DNA from 2 places in the Saccharibacillus sp. WB 17 genome. Region 2 is predicted to be linked to the other one. Evidence: riboswitches for the same ligand, from Rfam matches in the RefSeq annotation. Region 2 holds a riboswitch; the other holds the start of a gene.
What was found. Region 2 has a riboswitch for thiamine pyrophosphate ahead of FTE24_RS11890 (ABC transporter substrate-binding protein). Riboswitches for the same ligand answer to the same signal wherever they lie in the genome.
Positions count from the first base shown of each region.

Region 1: another riboswitch for thiamine pyrophosphate. It lies ahead of tenA (thiaminase II); the one in region 2 lies ahead of FTE24_RS11890 (ABC transporter substrate-binding protein).

Region 1 covers NZ_VPFK02000014.1:246,000-254,139, forward strand. Annotated here, with positions in the region: gene thiD (bifunctional hydroxymethylpyrimidine kinase/phosphomethylpyrimidine kinase) at 490-1,353, opposite strand; gene thiM (hydroxyethylthiazole kinase) at 1,350-2,195, opposite strand; gene tenA (thiaminase II) at 2,257-2,922, opposite strand; TPP riboswitch at 3,071-3,175, opposite strand; gene FTE24_RS07045 (YesK family protein) at 3,246-3,512, opposite strand; gene FTE24_RS07050 (hypothetical protein) at 3,847-4,152, shown strand; gene FTE24_RS07055 (family 43 glycosylhydrolase) at 4,513-6,924, shown strand; gene FTE24_RS07060 (DUF2357 domain-containing protein) at 7,044-8,140, opposite strand, start outside.
Region 2 covers NZ_VPFK02000023.1:80,108-88,247, forward strand. Annotated here, with positions in the region: gene FTE24_RS11875 (undecaprenyl-diphosphate phosphatase) at 179-991, opposite strand; gene FTE24_RS11880 (EAL domain-containing protein) at 1,278-2,318, opposite strand; gene FTE24_RS11885 (pyridoxamine 5'-phosphate oxidase family protein) at 2,590-3,006, opposite strand; TPP riboswitch at 3,179-3,292, shown strand; gene FTE24_RS11890 (ABC transporter substrate-binding protein) at 3,419-4,483, shown strand; gene FTE24_RS11895 (thiamine-binding protein) at 4,597-4,896, shown strand; gene FTE24_RS11900 (ABC transporter permease) at 4,893-5,693, shown strand; gene FTE24_RS11905 (ABC transporter ATP-binding protein) at 5,690-6,745, shown strand; gene FTE24_RS11910 (TatD family hydrolase) at 7,161-8,012, shown strand.

The sequences.
Region 1 (8,140 bases), on a different contig from region 2:
GGACAAGCCGCTCATCCGCTCACTTTGTCGAAAAACCTGACTGTCGCGAGCGCCTAACGAATCCTGATCACGCTATTTGCCTATTCACGCGCTTTTAGCCAAACTAACGAATCGTCATCACGCTATTGCCTCCAAATCGGCCCAAAACGGCGTTTTCACGCCTAATAAGGATACAATGATTCGTTAGTTTAAGAAAAACGCGAAAAATCGGCAAATAGCGCTGCTAGGATTCGTTACGTGTTCAAAAAGGCGCGCAGGTCCGCAAAAAGAGATTCGGCAGGACGCAAAACGCGCGAAGGCGAGGACGGAGTGCGGAATGCCGGAAGGCGGAATACCGGAGGGCGGAATGTCGGAAGGTGGAATACCGCATACCCCCTTTTCTTCACATTGGAAAAGAACCCGAGCATGCCAAAAGAAACCCGATTCTCCGACACGGAGAACCGGGTTTCTGTGTGCGATGGGCGGCCGGACGCAAGGCTCCGCATCACGCTACCGGGTCGATCCCGCCCGCAGCCGGGCGTAAGCCCAATGGTCCGTCGGGCCGTTTCCGCCGCCCAGATTGAGGGCCGGCGCGCCTTCGATCGCCGCCTGGATAAAATCGCGGGCGGTTCGTACCGCGTCGCGAACGTCTTCGCCTAAGGCGAGCTGCGCCGTGATCGCGGCGGAGAACGTGCAGCCCGTACCGTGCGTGTGCCGCGTCGCGATCCGCGGGCCGCTCAGCTCTTCGAAGTCGCGCCCGTCGTAGAGCAGATCGACGACGCGCGAATCGCGCCCGGCGCCCGCTTTCTCCTCCGGCTCCTCCCCCGAAGCCTCCCCGGCATGGCCGCCTTTGATTACGACGATCTTCGCGCCGTAAGCGGCGATGCGCCGCGCGGCTTCGCGCCGATCCGCTATCGAGGCGATTGTCATGCCCGACAGCGCCTCCGCTTCGGGGATGTTCGGCGTGACGACGTACGCCAGCGGCAGCAGATGCCGCTTCATGGCTTCGACCGCGTCGGCGCGCAGCAGTTCTTCGCCGCCTTTGGCGATCATAACCGGGTCGACGACGACCCGGCTCCAGCCGAACGCCGCGATTCGCTCCGCCGTCTCGCGGATAATCGCCGCGTCGAACAGCATGCCCGTCTTCAGCGCGTCGACGCCGAGATCTTCGCCGACGGCGTCGATCTGCTCGCCTACCGCGCTTGGCGTCATCGGATAGACGCCGCGCACGCCCCGCGTGTTCTGCACGGTGACGGCGGTAATCGCCGACATGCCGAAGACGCCCAGTTCCTGGAACGTCTTCAGGTCGGCCTGAATACCGGCCCCGCCCCCGCTGTCCGAGCCGGCGATCGTCAGCGCCCTGAATACCGTCATCTCGCACCTCCGCCGCTTGCGGGCGCAATCGCTATCCGCCGCACCGCGTTCGCAGCCGCTGCCGCGGAAGCCTCGTCCAGAGCGGCCAGCGCATCGAGGAACGCGATCTGGAAGCTGCCCGGGCCGCGCCCATTCGCGGCTGCGGCGGCCGCTTCGGCGGCGACGCCGTACAGCGACAGCGCCGCCGCGCCTGCCTGCAGCCGGTCGCGTTCGACGGCGCGGAACGCACCCATGACCGAAGTGAGCAGGCAGCCCGCTCCCGTGACCCGTTCGAGCAGCGCGTCGCCTCCGGTCACGACGTAACCGGTCTTCCCGTCCGTGATGACGTCTTCGCGGCCGGTAACGGCCACGACCGTACCGAGCTTCGCGGCAGCCCGCATCGCCAGGTCCACCGCCGCGCCGCCGGCTTGCCCGCTGCCGGCGTCGACGCCTTTGATCTCGCGGACTTCGCCGACGAGATGCGCGATCTCCGCCGCGTTGCCGCGCACGAGGTCGATCTGCACTTCGCGCAGCAGCCGAAGCGCGGACTCCGTGCGGTACGGCGTCGCGCCCGCCCCGACCGGGTCGAGCAGCACCGGCACGCCGGCTTCGTTGGCGGCCTGCCCCGCGATCGCGCACGCTTCGACCAGTTCGGCCGTCAGCGTGCCGAGATTGAGCACCAGCGCGCCCGAGACGCGCGCCATGTCCGCGACTTCCTCGCGCGCATAAGCCATGACCGGCGACGCGCCGAGCGCCAGCAGGCCGTTGGCCGTAAAGTTCGTGACCACCGTATTCGTGATGTTATGTACGAGCGGCCGTTCGCTGCGCAGCCGCCGCAGCAGCCGTCCCATTTCCTGTTCCATCCTCTTCAGCCTCCCGATTTCGTGATGACATCCGCTTCGCGTGTGCGCCCGAAAGCCAGACCTAGACCGGCCATTCTTCCAGGCGATACGCCATGTCCCAGAACATGTACTCCAGCCGGCAGCTCGCGTCGAACTGCTCTTTGAGTTTGCGTTTGCGCGCTTCGCTCAGCGGCTCCGCCCATTGATCGAGCAGCTCCCGCATCTTGTCCGTCACGCCCGCTTCGCGGCTGCCGTAGAAATGCATCCAGTCGTAGAACGGATGCTCCGGTCCCGGATTCACTTCGTCCAGCAGGCGCTGCCCGATCTCCGCGTACGTCCACGGACACGGCAGCAGCGCCGCCAGAATGTCTTCAAGCGTACCTTCATGGGCCGCGTTCAGCATGTGGCGGGTATAATGATGCGCCGACGGGGCAAGCGGATAACCCTGCATCTCTTCGTACGTCACGCCGGCGCGCTCGCAGAAGTTTTGGTGCGGATGAATCTCGCTGTTGAGGATAAAAGCGATCTGTTCGTTGAACATCTCAATATGCTCGCGCTGTTCGCAGCGGGAGATCGCGATGCCGTAGATGCGCATGTACGCGTTCAGATATTCAAAATCCTGCTTGACGTAATGAATCAACTGTTCGCTTTGGAGCGTACCTTCCGCGATGCCGCGGACGAACGGATGCTTGAAAATCGCTTCATAGATCGGGTCCGCCCCGCGGCGAAGCTGTTCGGTAAAAGACATGAATCATCGACCTCCAATAAGGGGATTCCCGCACGAAAAGCAAGGTCCACCGCGGATTTCCCCCGAATGAAAGCGCAAAAAAAGCCGCTCCGAAATGGAGCGGCTCCCGTTTATGCATCAAAAGTACAAACTTGTCGTTGTCCGAAACAGGGGTCCGGCTCCACTTCCCTACGCCGGTACGAGCCGGATCAGGTTCAAAGGGTCCAAGAGCTGTTCTTGTCTCAGCCGCGCAGCGGCTCCCCCAGTGGATCATGCTATTCGATTGACGCCCGAAGGCGGCGGGTCAGGTTACGTGTCTACTCTATCTCCGCCGCGCCTTCTTGTCAATGCTGCCGGTAGCGCAAATAATGATCGATCAACGGCGAGCACATAAAAGCCGCCAGACTCGCCGTTCCGAGCGCGATACCCAGGGCGCTTGCGGTCAACCCGTCGAGCCGGTTCAAGTCAAAACTCGTAAAAATCATCATGAAGCTCGCCAGCAGAGACGCTCCCGAAGGAATATACGCCAGCTGCTGCTGATAAGGAAACTTTTTGTAGATCAAGTATGAAGCGCTCATCAGGATGATAAACGTCGATGCTGCTACAAACACGATGCCGCTCAGCTCGAACACCTCCTTGCACACGAGGATAGCACAAGTGCCTTTTGAAGAAGTGAAAATATTGTTAATGTTGCGATATCGACCCGCTCCTCGGTCCGCGGCACGCAGCCCGGACACAACGAATTCCAGCTTAAACAAAAAAGGACGCAGCGTCAACCAAGCGGGCGACGAACGGCGGTATTCCGTGCTTTTTGACTGGTGGTTTATTAAACTTCTTTACGAAACAATCTTTTTTGTGCAAAATAGAGTCTAAGCAAAACCATTCACTCATTAAAGCGAGACAGCGAAAAAGCGAACACGCACAAAAGCAAAAGGAGGCTTACGGATGATCAAATCTGGTGGAGTGGACTCGGAAGTGATTGCGGCACATTTGAAGGAGGCGCTGGAGCAAAATCGGCTGCTGCTGACCGAACGTGCGGAACGGGACATGGAACGCGCCCATTTCGACGACGAGATGCTGAGTGAGTTCCTCCGCACGCCGCGGCGCATCGACAAATACGAAGGACGGCGCGACAACGGCTGCTCCTATATTTTATACGGCGTTCGTACGACGCGGGCTGTCGTGTCCGTGCATGACGGGTACGTGACGCTCGTCTGCCTGAAGCATAATCCGTTTCCCGCCGTCGGCTGACGCCGTGGACTAAGCACGGACCGCATTTACCGCTTTGCTACCGCTGCATGAAGCTTCGAACCCCGGGCACCCGGGATTCGGGGCTTTTTGGCATGTGTGGTTATAGACATAAGATCCAAAACCTTCAGGCTTTCTTTGCCAAACAAAAAACGGTTCACCCTTCTTACAGATTAACCATAATGTTTATTTTATAATCAACAACTTTTAGCAGACCGTAAATTAAGGCTTGAAAAGAGAGTCGTTTTCGGTTTATTATTCGGTGTAAGCGGTATCAAAGTTATTTTTCCCATAAACCATGTCCTTCATTGTTCTATCTTGATTAACAAATTAATTTACTAAATGTTCTGAAGGAGACTATGTATGAACCGAAAAATTTGGGTAAAAACCGGCGTCACCGCCCTGACCGCCGCTCTGCTGCTTCCCCTGTCCGCCGATGTCCTGTCGCCGCCCGCCGCGGCTGCCGCTTCTCCCGCCGCAGCGCTGAGCCAAGCGGTACAGTTTCCGACGTTCAACGCCAAAGCCCCGACTTTCCGCGAAGCGTCCGTGCATGATCCGTCCGTCATCAAAGTCGGCGACACCTTCTATGTATTCGGCTCGCATCTCGCGGCCGCCAAGTCGAAAGACTTGATGAACTGGGACCTGATCGCATCCGGCGTGACGAATACCAACCCGATCATTCCCAACGTCAAGACGGAGCTCAAGGAAGCGTTGGATTGGGCGCAGACCGATACGCTGTGGGCGGCCGACGTTATCCAGCTTGCGGACGGCAAGTTCTACATGTATTACAATGCGTGCAAAGGCGACTCACCGCGTTCCGCGCTCGGAATCGCCGTCTCGGACAAAGTCGAAGGTCCGTACAAGGATACGGGCATCATTTTGAAATCGGGCATGTGGGACCAGAAAAGCGAAGACGGCACGATCTACGATGCGACCAAACATCCGAACGCGGTCGACCCGGACGTCTTTTTCGATAAAAACGGCAAACTGTGGATGGTCTACGGTTCGTATTCCGGCGGCATCTTCATTCTCGAAATGGACCCGAAGACCGGCAAGCAGCTGCCCGGCCAAGGCTACGGCAAGAAGCTGATCGGAGGCAATCACAGCCGGATCGAAGGTCCGTACATGCTGTATAACCCGAAGACCGATTACTACTACATGTACCTGTCGTTCGGCGGACTGGACGCGGTTGGCGGCTACAACGTGCGCGTCATGCGCTCGAAGACGCCGGACGGCCCGTTCCTCGACGCGCAGGGCAACGATATGACCAACGTCAAGTCCGACCCGTCGAAGCCGCTGTTCGACGACGATTCGATCGAACCGTACGGCGTGAAGCTGATCGGCAACTACCTGTTCGAACGCAAGCTCGGCGATCCGGGTACCGGCGTCGGCTTCGGCGCCGTCTCTCCGGGGCACAACTCCGCCTATTACGACGCGAAGACGGGCAAGCAGTTCCTCATTTTCCACTCCCGCTTCCCGGGACGCGGCGAGCAGCACGAGATCCGGGTGCACGAAATGTTCATGAACGCGGATGGTTGGCCGGTTGTCGCGCCGTACCGCTATGCGGGCGAGACCGACGCGTCGGCCAAAGTGCAGGCCGCGGAGATTCCGGGCGACTACCGCTGGATCGCGCAGGGCAAAGCCATCAGCGCCGACATCGTCTCCGACGTGTCCGTGACGCTCAAAGCCGACGGCACGCTTGCCGGGGCGGCCTCCGGCACGTGGAAGCTCGAAGGCGACAACCGGGTCACGATCACGACGAACGGGGTCGTGTACAAGGGACTGTTTCTCCGCGGGACCCATCCGGTATCGGGCGAGCGCACGTTGACGCTGAGCGCCCTGTCCGCGGCGGGCACAAGCGTATGGGGCACCAAGACCGGCAAAGCCTCGGCCAAAGTCGCCGTATCCGCCGTCGACAAAGCGCTTGAGTTGAACGCTGCCGGCGATACGTATTACGATCTGACGCTGCCGGCTGCCGGCACCGCAGGCACGCAGATCGCGTGGACGTCGTCGGACCCGTCCGTCATTTCGAACGCCGGCGTCGTTACCCGTCCGGCCGCCGGAAAACAGGACGCCAAAGTCACGCTGACGGCGGCGATCACGAACGGCGAGGCGCGGAAAAACAAGTCTTTTAAATTGACCGTACCGGCCCGGGCGCAGAGCCCGCTGATCGCCGCGTACGGCTTCGAAGACGCTTCGAAAAACCGGCTCAAAGACGGTTCCCCGAACGGCTATAACGGCACGCTCGAGAACGGCGCCTCGTACGTCAAAGGCGGCAAAAGCGGCAAAGCCGCCGTACTGAACGGCAAAGACGGCTACGTGAACCTGCCGGGCGCCGTCGCCGACGCGCAGGACTTCACGTTCGCCGGCTGGGTCAAATGGAACGGCGGCGCGGACTGGCAGCGCGTGCTCGATTTCGGCAGCGGCCTGGACCGCCATATGTTCCTGACCCCTTCGCAGGGCAAAGGCGCCCAGTTCACGATCCACCGCGACGGCAAAGACCAAAGTATCGTGAGCGCGGCTCCGCTGCCGACCGGCAAATGGGTGCATGTCGCCGTCACGATTGCCGGCAGCACCGGCACGCTCTACGTGGACGGCCAAGCCGCCGGCACCAATGCGAAGATGACCTACGACCCGCGCGACGTGCGCGCAAGCGAAGCCTGGCTCGGCAAAAGCCGCTTCGCTTCGGACGCCTTTTTCGGCGGCACTCTGGACGAAGTGAAGCTGTACGACCGGGCGCTGAGCGCCGCGGAGATCGCGGCGCTGGCGAAGTAAGGCGGCCGAACGCCGGCAGCCCCACCGATCTCATCCTCCGGTCCTCGCCTGTTCCATTTATCGACTCTGCCAAAAAAGCCCACGATTTTCGCGCTTGCCGCGAAAGCCGTGGGCTTTTGTCAGTTCATGTCCAGCAGTTCGTCCAGCCACCGCTCCGCAAGCCGCGTCGAGCCGGGCAGGAACGGCAGGGCGCCGACACCTACTTTGTCCAGGCTGCGGTAAAAGTGATGGCCGGCGAACTCCGTTTCGTCCGCGTACGGGAACAGCACGCAGGCGGACGCCACGCTGCGTTCGTACTGCCCGCTCTCCCCGCTGCGCCGCACGATGGCGTCGCGGTAGCGGTGCATGACGTTGATGTCTTCTTCCAACGGACCCGGCGTATGATACAGCGAAGCGTAGGAACTGCCGGGCACGGCCGGGTCGATGCGGTATTTGGCATCGAGCACGAAGGTTGTCTCTTCCGCCCTGTCCGGGTGGCCCAGCGTCAGCAGCAGGTCCGGCTTCTGCTCCGTCGTCGGGCGGCTGCGGCCCAGCATCGACGGATTGTACAGCAGCGAGAGCCGCGCGCCGCTTGCGCGATGTTCGTATTCGATCCGCGAGCGGCCGCCGCGGATCAGCGACGGGAACAGGCCGCTTCGGTCGATTTCCGGGCTCTGGCGGCGCACGACCCTGCAGCGGCTCGCCAGCAGCCGGTGCAGCTTCAGGAAGCACCAGTATTCGTAGAGCTGTGCGGTGTCTTTGACGGACAGCCGCGTCAGTCCTTCCCGCATGGACAGTCCTTTGAGCAGCAGCAGATGCAGCTTGTACATCTCGCGGTAGCCCGGTGCCATTTGCAGCACGAGGCTGACGTTCACGCGCCGCAGCGGAGCGGCGCCGCGCAGAAAATCGGCGTCCAGCATGACGCCGATCCGGCGCTTGATCCGCGCAAGCTCGCGGTCCAGCAGCGGATCGCGGCCGGCCCGGCTGCGCTTGAGTTCGCGGCGCAACGCCTCGACCCGGCGTTCCGTCCGCTCCAGCATCCAGCGCAGGAACCGGTTCTCGTCCGTATCGGCCGAGAGGATGCGCCGGGTCTCGCGCAGATGGGTCGGCGCGTAGCGGACCGGCTGCGCTTCTTCGCCGGGCGGACCGACGCCGCGCCCTGCCTGCGGCTGCCGCACATCAAGCGTGAGCCAGCCGCGCTCGTCGGGGCGCAGCCGGTGCGGATGGCGCCGCAGGT
Region 2 (8,140 bases):
AGTAATTGCTTGATTTTATCTTCATACATAATTCTTTAATTTATTGTACATATGAAAGAACCCTGAGAGAAAACCGACTCTCAGGGTTTGATTCTTTAAGATTCAAATGTTAATTTATCTGGAAATACACCTCCTTCTTTGAATAAACATCTTGCTATGAAACGCGCTTTAGGATCCTTCACAAAAAAATCAACAACAAAATCCCCACCACGAAGCAGTAATACGAGAAATATTTCAGGTTGCCTTTCGCCATGATGCCCATGAACCAGCGCATCGCGAAATACGTCACGATCAGCGCCGCGAAGAACGCCAGCACGTAAGGGAGCAGCATGCCGGGCGCGTCCGATGCTTCGATAATATCGGGTACGCCGAGCACGATCGCGCCCAGGCTGACCGGGATGTACAGCATGAACGAGAAGCGCAGCGCGGTGTCCGGCTTCATGCCCGTCCCGATCGACGCGATGACCGTCGAGCCCGAACGGCTCACGCCGGGAATAAGCGCCACAGCCTGCGCCAGGCCGACCAGCAGGGCGTCGCGGAATTTCAGGTCGCCGTCCTGCTTGCGGCCGCGCATGTTGCGGATCAGCCATAGCGCGAGGCCGGTGAACAGCAGCGCGACCGCGACCGTCTTGACCGACGAGAACGTCGCTTCGATCCAATCTTTGAACAGCAGGCCGACCACGACGGCCGGGATCGTTCCGACGACGATGTACACGGCGAACATAAAGTCCGATTTGTATGCCGCGTTCCGGGTGCGGACGTACTTCCAGCTGCCCGTGATCAATCTCCAAATGTCGTGCCGGTAAATGAACATGATCGCGATCAGCGATGCCGTATTCGTTAAAATTTCGAACGTCAGTCCTGCCTGATCCACGCCGAGCAGACGCTGCGCGACGATCAGGTGACCGCTGGACGAGACGGGGATCGGTTCGGTCGCGCCCTGCACGATGCCCAGAATCAGGTATTTTAGCCACAGCCAGCTTTCTTCCATTTCTCTCCCACTTTCTTCTATGTATACTTGTGCCTGGTCGAAAAACCGAACGTCTTCTCCGGCACATCTTCCCAATTTAACATGAAGCGGCGGTAATAGGAAAGCCGCGCACGGACTCGCAGCTTCTTCCCCGCTCGCCGTAACGCCGTCTCCAAACCAAAAAAGCAGGTCCGCCCACCGGGCAGGCCTGCTCTGTTTTTCGCAAAAGAAACGGTCTACGCAGCCCGTGATCGCCTGTTCCCACAGACCAATCGGGTCTTCTCAATCGATTCGTCTTCGCAATCCATCAGCCGACGGCGATCGGTTCCGACGCCGGGCGGCCGAACAGATAGCCCTGGGCCAGCGAAATGCCACGGCTGCGGCAGAACTCATACTCTTCGCGCCGCTCGACGCCTTCCGCGAGCACGACGCCGCCGAAGCTCGACGAAATGTTGACGATCTCTTCGATACGGCGCTGCTTGTCCGGCGACTCGTCGCAGCGGTCGATCAAGCCCCGGTCCACTTTGACGAAATCGGGCTTCAGGTTGGCCAACACTTCCGGCGTCGAATAACCCGAACCGACGTCGTCCAGCGCCACCGACACGCCGCGCGAACGGTACACGTTGAAGATGCGCTGCAAATGCGGCATGTCGCTGATCCGTTCCGTCTCCACCACTTCGAACACGAAGTCCTGCGGGTCCTGCTGGTAGCGCTGAATAGCGGCAAACGTATGCTTCAGGCAGTAGTCCGGATTATAGATCGAGGACGGCAGAAAATTAATAAAACGTTTTACGCCCTTGGGCAGCACTTCCGCGCTGCGGCGGATCGCCGAGATCCGCGCCGCCCGATCGAGAAACGAATGCATCCCGGTACGCCGCGCCACATCGAACAGCTCGAACGGATTGAACGACTCTCCCCCGGGAGCCGCGCGCAGCAGAAATTCGTAAGCGACGATCGCTTCCTGATCGTTGACGATCGGCTGCATGAAGCTTGTGAACTTCTCCTGCGTGATGATGCTGACCATATCCATATTCTGAAACCGCGCCGCGATCTGGGAGAACGGCAGCCAAGGCAGCAGAACCGGCGAATCTTTTTCCCCGCAGATCTTCACCTGAAGCGGTTCCGTCCATTCGACCGGCAGGCTGTTCAGCCATTCCGCCATCTCCAGAAATTGTTCCTTGCTCGTATATGAAAAAAACAGAACCCCGCTCTCGTAGCCGTTTCGTCCCGATTTCCAGTTGCGATCTTCGACCAACTCATTCAGCATCTCCGTCACGGGACGCAAATACACGGTACCCCAATCTTCGATGGGCTTTACCGGCTGACAGCTGCTGCATATATGCTCCATACTTAAGGAACCCCCCAAAACTTATAATTGACGCAATATCCACTCCGACTAAAAAACCGGTTCCTTTAACCTAGACAGCAAGCGATTCAATCTTCACCTATTACCCAGTGCCCCTCTTTTAGAATCGGGTTCTTTCGACTTATTTTTTAGACCTTTTAGCTGATTTTCAAAACAATTTTACACAATTTTCACACAAAAAAGCTCCGACCGGCGCCGTTGGGCCGATTCGGAGCTTTTTATACAACAATTGACTTATGCGTTCAGAAGAAGTTTAGCCTTCCCAAACTTCCACTTCGTGTTTGCTTTTGGCGTATTCCGCACGCGAAGGCGTGATTTTGATCACGACGTAATTCGGATCTTCCGGTCCTTCGAGCCACTGCTCGAACGAATCGTGCCACAGCTTTTTGCGCAGCTCTTCGTCACGCGTAATTTCGGCCGTACCTTCGACCTGGACTTCGTCCTGCGTTCCGCCTTGTTCGAAGCCGAGCAGCAACGCCACGTTTGGGTTCTTCTCCAATTCTTCGACTTTGTGCGTCTGGGAGCTGGTGACCAGATAGATGGTCATGCCTTCATTGAATACGGTCATGTAACGTACTTTCGGACGGCCGCCTTCGACCGTGGCGAAAGATCCGAAACGGTTACGTTCCAAAGTTTCCGTAATTTTTTGTTCCAATTGTTGTTGGTCCATGGTATAAAGCCTCCTAAGCAAGATGGGTGTATTCGAGCTACAGTGGTTCGTCTCTCTATTAGTAAGTACCCGAATAGACGAAAGTGAACCGGATGCTTACCGAATCGATTCGTTCGCTGGACAGCTTTTCTTTTAAAGGCTATAATGACTCCGAAGCAAACCCGACAAATTCATAACCCCCGGGGGGTGCCGGAAGCAAGGCCGGCTGAGAGTGTATCCCAAGCAGATACTGACCCTTATACCTGATCTGGGTAATGCCAGCGTAGGAACGTTTAAGCGTGTTTGCCCCATCGAGCTTCTCGATCGGGACCCGCAGCTTGCATCGACGTGACGCGTCCCGGAATCCGGGGCGCTTTTTTGGCGTTCCGGCGGGCATGAAGCAGCGGGCAATACGGTTGAAGGAGACAGAGAAATGAGAAGCACGCACAAGGGGATCGGCAAAAGAATAAAATGGACGGCTCCGCTCGCGGCGCTGCTGCTGGCGCTGACCGCCTGCTCGGGCGGTGCCGGCGGCGGTACGCCTGCGGCGACCGGCGAGCCGAAAGCGGCGGATAGCGGCGACGCGCAGACGCTGCGCGACGTAAGCGTGGTGCTGGACTGGACGCCGAATACGAACCACACCGGCCTGTATGCCGCGGTGGATCAAGGTTTTTACGAACAGGAAGGGTTGAAGGTCACGATTCTGCAGCCGGGCGCCGGCGGCGCGGACCAGATGGTCGCTTCGGGCGAAGTGCCGTTCGGTATCAGCTACCAGGAGAGCATCACGCAGGCGCGCGTCCAGGGCGTTCCGCTCGTCTCGCTCGCCGCGGTCATCCAGCATAATACGTCCGGCTTCGCGGCTCCGACCGACCGGAACATCAAATCGCCCAAAGACTTCGAAGGCAAACGTTACGGCGGCTGGGGTTCCCCGGTCGAAGAAGCGGTCATGAAATCGATCATGGACCAGGAAGGCGCGGATGTGTCCAAAGTGGAAAACATCAACATGGGCGACGCCGACTTCTTCACCGCGGTCAAACGCGATATCGACTTCGCCTGGATCTTCTACGCTTGGACAGGCATCGAAGCGAAACTGCGCGGCGAACCGATCGACATGCTGTACGTCAAGGATTATTCCGACAGCCTCGACTATTATACGCCGGTCATCGCAACGAACGAGAAGCAGCTCGCGGACGACCCGGAACTGGTCAAAGCGTTCATGAAAGCGACGAGCGAAGGCTACGAATACGCGATCGACCATCCGGCCGAAGCGGCGGACATCCTGATCCGGGCCGTGCCGGACCTCGATCCCGAACTGGTCAAAGCGAGCCAGGAATGGCTCAGCCCGAAATACCGCGACGACGCGGACCAATGGGGCATGCAGAAGCCGGAAGTGTGGGAAAATTACGGCAAGTGGATGAGTTCGCAGAACTTGCTCGAAGGCGAATTCGATTCCACGAAGGCGTTCACCAACGACTATCTGCCGGCGGCAGCGAAATAGAAACACTCCGGGTCGGGTCCGATGCGGACAAGATTCGGATAGAATCCGGATAGAATTCAGATAAGACCCAGATAGAACCGAGATAAAATTCAGCCCAGAGAGGAAGATGGATTATGGCAGCGACCCTGCTCAGCATTCAGGTTATCCCGAAGACGCCGAACGGCGAAGACTCCATCCCCTACGTGGACAAAGCGATCGAAGTGATCCAACGCTCCGGCGTCAAATACGAGGTGCACGCGCTGGAGACGACCATGGAAGGCGAACTGCCGGAACTGCTCGAGATCGTGCGGCAGATGCATGAAGCGCTGACCGAAGCCGGCGCGCCGAGCGTCATCTCCCAGATCAAAATCGCGCATTATCCGAGTCCGGACGGGATCAGCATCGAACGTCTGACCGCCAAATACCGTCCATGAGCCTGCGCTTGACGCTCGGCCGATGGTTCCGCTCCGCGTGGCCGCCCTTCGTGGCGGTCCTCTTGTTTTTGGTGTTGTGGGAGACGGCGGTCCGCTTCTTCGCGATCGAAGCGTGGATTCTGCCGTCTCCTTCGCTGATTGCCGGCGAAGCTTCGCGCAGCGCGGACTCGCTCTGGATGCACACGCTGTCCACGCTGCGGCTGACGCTGATCGGATTCGCGATCGGCTCGACGGTCGGCCTGCTGGTCGCCTGCCTGCTGCATCTGGTGCCCCTGCTCAAATCGGCGCTCTATCCGCTGCTGATTCTGAGCCAGAACGTGCCGACGATCGCGCTCGCGCCGCTGCTCATGATCTGGTTCGGGTTCGGCCTGCTGCCGAAAATTATCGTCATTACGCTCGTGTGCTTTTTCCCCGTTGCCGTCTCGGCGATGGACGGATTCGCGCAGACCGACCGGACGATGCTGAACTACATGCGCATGATCGGGGCGAAACGGGTGCAAATTTTCCGTAAACTGGAGTTCCCCCACGCCCTGCCCTCCCTGTTCTCGGGACTGCGCATCGCCGCGACGTACAGCGTCATGGGCGCCGTTATCGCGGAATGGATCGGCGCGCAAAAAGGAATCGGCTATTACATGATTTTGCAAAAATCGGCGTTTCGCACCGACCGCATCTTCGCCGCCATCGTGATCATCGTCGCGCTCAGCCTGCTGCTGTTCCTGCTGGTCACGCTGATCGAACGGCTCGTCGTGCGCGGCGGACGCCGAAGCGGGAACGCGGAAGGAGGCGAAGCGGGATGAGCGGAATCGAAGAGAACGGCCTGCCGGTTAAAAGAGTCGGAGACGACGGTAGGCTCGGGAGCAGTGCGCGTCGCGGGGTGGAGAGCGGCGGAGGCGCGGCCAGCGCGGAGGCGGGCCGCGGGGTAGGGAACGGAGCGGAGGCGCGTTCGGCTTCCGGGGACGGGAGCTCGGCCGGCGCGGATACGGGCCGCGGGATAGGGAACGGGAGCGCGGCCGGAGCGGACGCGGGCCGCCGGCTTGAATCCGGCGGAGGGAGTACGGTGCCGGTCAAGCTGGCGCTGTCCGGCGTAAGCAAATCGTTCGGCAGCCGACGCAAGCCGCTGCCCGTTATCGGCGGCGTCTCGCTTGAAGTGCGCGAGGGCGAGTTCGTCAGCCTGATCGGACCGTCCGGTTCCGGCAAAAGCACGCTGTTCCACCTCATCGGCGGACTGCTCCAGCCGGACGCCGGCGAGATCGCGCTGGACGGCCGGGCCATTACCGGCGAGCGCGGCCATATCGCCTACATGCCACAGCAGCCGGCGCTGCTTCCCTGGCGCACGATCGAAAGCAACGTGATCCTCGACCGTGAGATCAACGGCGCCTCGCGCCGGGAGACGCTCGAAGAAGCCCGCCGCTGGATGGCGCGCGCCGGTCTCGCCGGCTTCGAGCAGGCGTATCCGCATATGCTGTCGGGCGGCATGCAGCAGCGCGCGGCCTTTGTGCGCGCGCTGCTCAGTCCGCACGAACTTATGTGCCTCGACGAGCCGTTCAGCGCGCTCGACGCTTTTACCCGCAGCGAGATGCAAGCGTGGCTGCTCGATATTTGGGAAGAGACGCGGCGCTCCGTGCTGTTCGTCACGCACCATATCGAGGAAGCGCTGCTGCTGTCGGACACGATCTACGTGCTGTCCGGCCGCCCTTCCGCCGTGCTTCGGCGGATCGAAGTCCCGTTCCCGCGCCCGCGCCGCGAAGAGATTGCGGAAACTCCGGAATTTCTGGCGCTGCGCCGCGAACTGACAGGACTGATGAAGGAAGAGCAGCGCAAAAGCCGCAACGCGGCGGCGAGAGGGTAGACGGCTTGCGGCCTCGCAGTCGCAGTCGCAGTCGCAGTCGCAGTCGCAGTCGCAGTCGCAGTCGCAGTCGCAGTCGCAGTCGCAGTCGCAGTCGCAGCGTAGGCTGGGGGAATGTTGACCTTTCGTCAACATTTCCCCGCGGAAATCCGATTTTTTAGCGGAAAGTGATCAAAATGACAACAAATCCGAGCTTTAAGTACGCTTTCGGCCGATTTTCGCGGAAAATGTGAGCATAATGAACACTTTTTCGCAAAATCGGCTTGTTTCGGTATAAAATGTTGTCCTTTTGCACACATTTTAATTTGGGTTTTAACGTCTCCAGACGGCCGACCCTTTTCCGAACTGCCTTTTTCGAGCCGCCCTCTTCGCACAACCGCTTTTTTCATATAAAAAAACGACAGGAGGTTCGTCCGCCATGAGCGCCAAATTGGCCGATACGCATATTCATCTGGAGCAGTACGATCCGCAGCAGGCGGCGCGCATGCTGAGCGAATTCCAGGACGAAGGCGGAGCGTTTGTCGTCGCCGTCTCGATGAACCTGGAATCCGCGCGCCGGACCGAAGCGCTGGCGATACAATATCCGGGCGTCGTGCGCCCGGCTTACGGCTTCCACCCCGAGCAGCCGCTGCCGACTCCCGAGGAAGAAGAAGAGCTGTTCGCCTGGATGGAAGCCCGGGCCGCGATCGCTGCCGGGGACCGGCCTGCAGATGCGCCGACGGGGGAACACGTTTCGCCGCCGCGCATGACGGCGGTCGGCGAAGTCGGCCTGCCTTACTACAGCCGGCTCGAAGCGTCCGAACGCGGCGAAAGTCTCGACGAAGACGGATATGTCCGGCTGCTCGAACGCTTCGTCGCTTTTGCCGCCCGGTACGATCTGCCGATCGCCCTGCACGCCGTGTACGAAGACGCGGATACCGCGTGCGACCTGTTGGAGCGATACGGCGTCGAACGCGCGCATTTCCACTGGTTCAAAGGCTCCGAGGCCACCGTCCGGCGCATGATCGCGAGCGGCTACCGGATTTCTTTTACCCCGGACCTGCTCTATGAAAAAGAAATCCGCGACCTGGCCCGGCTCTACCCGGAAACGCTCGTCATGAGCGAAACCGACGGCCCGTGGCCGTTCGAAGGTCCTTTTGCCGGACGCGATACCCATCCGTCCATGACCGCCGACGTCTGCCGCGAATGGGCGCAGCTCCGCGGGCTCGACGAATCTGCCGCCCGCGATATCCTGCTGGATAACGCCCGGCGTTTCTACGCGCTGCGGTAGGCGGGTTCAGGGCCGGATAGCCGGACGCGGGATGGTCGGGCGGTTGCGGGTGTTTGCCGGTACGTGAGTCCGCGGATGCGGGCGTTCACCGGTGCATACGTTTGCTAGTGCGTAGATTTGCTGGTAAA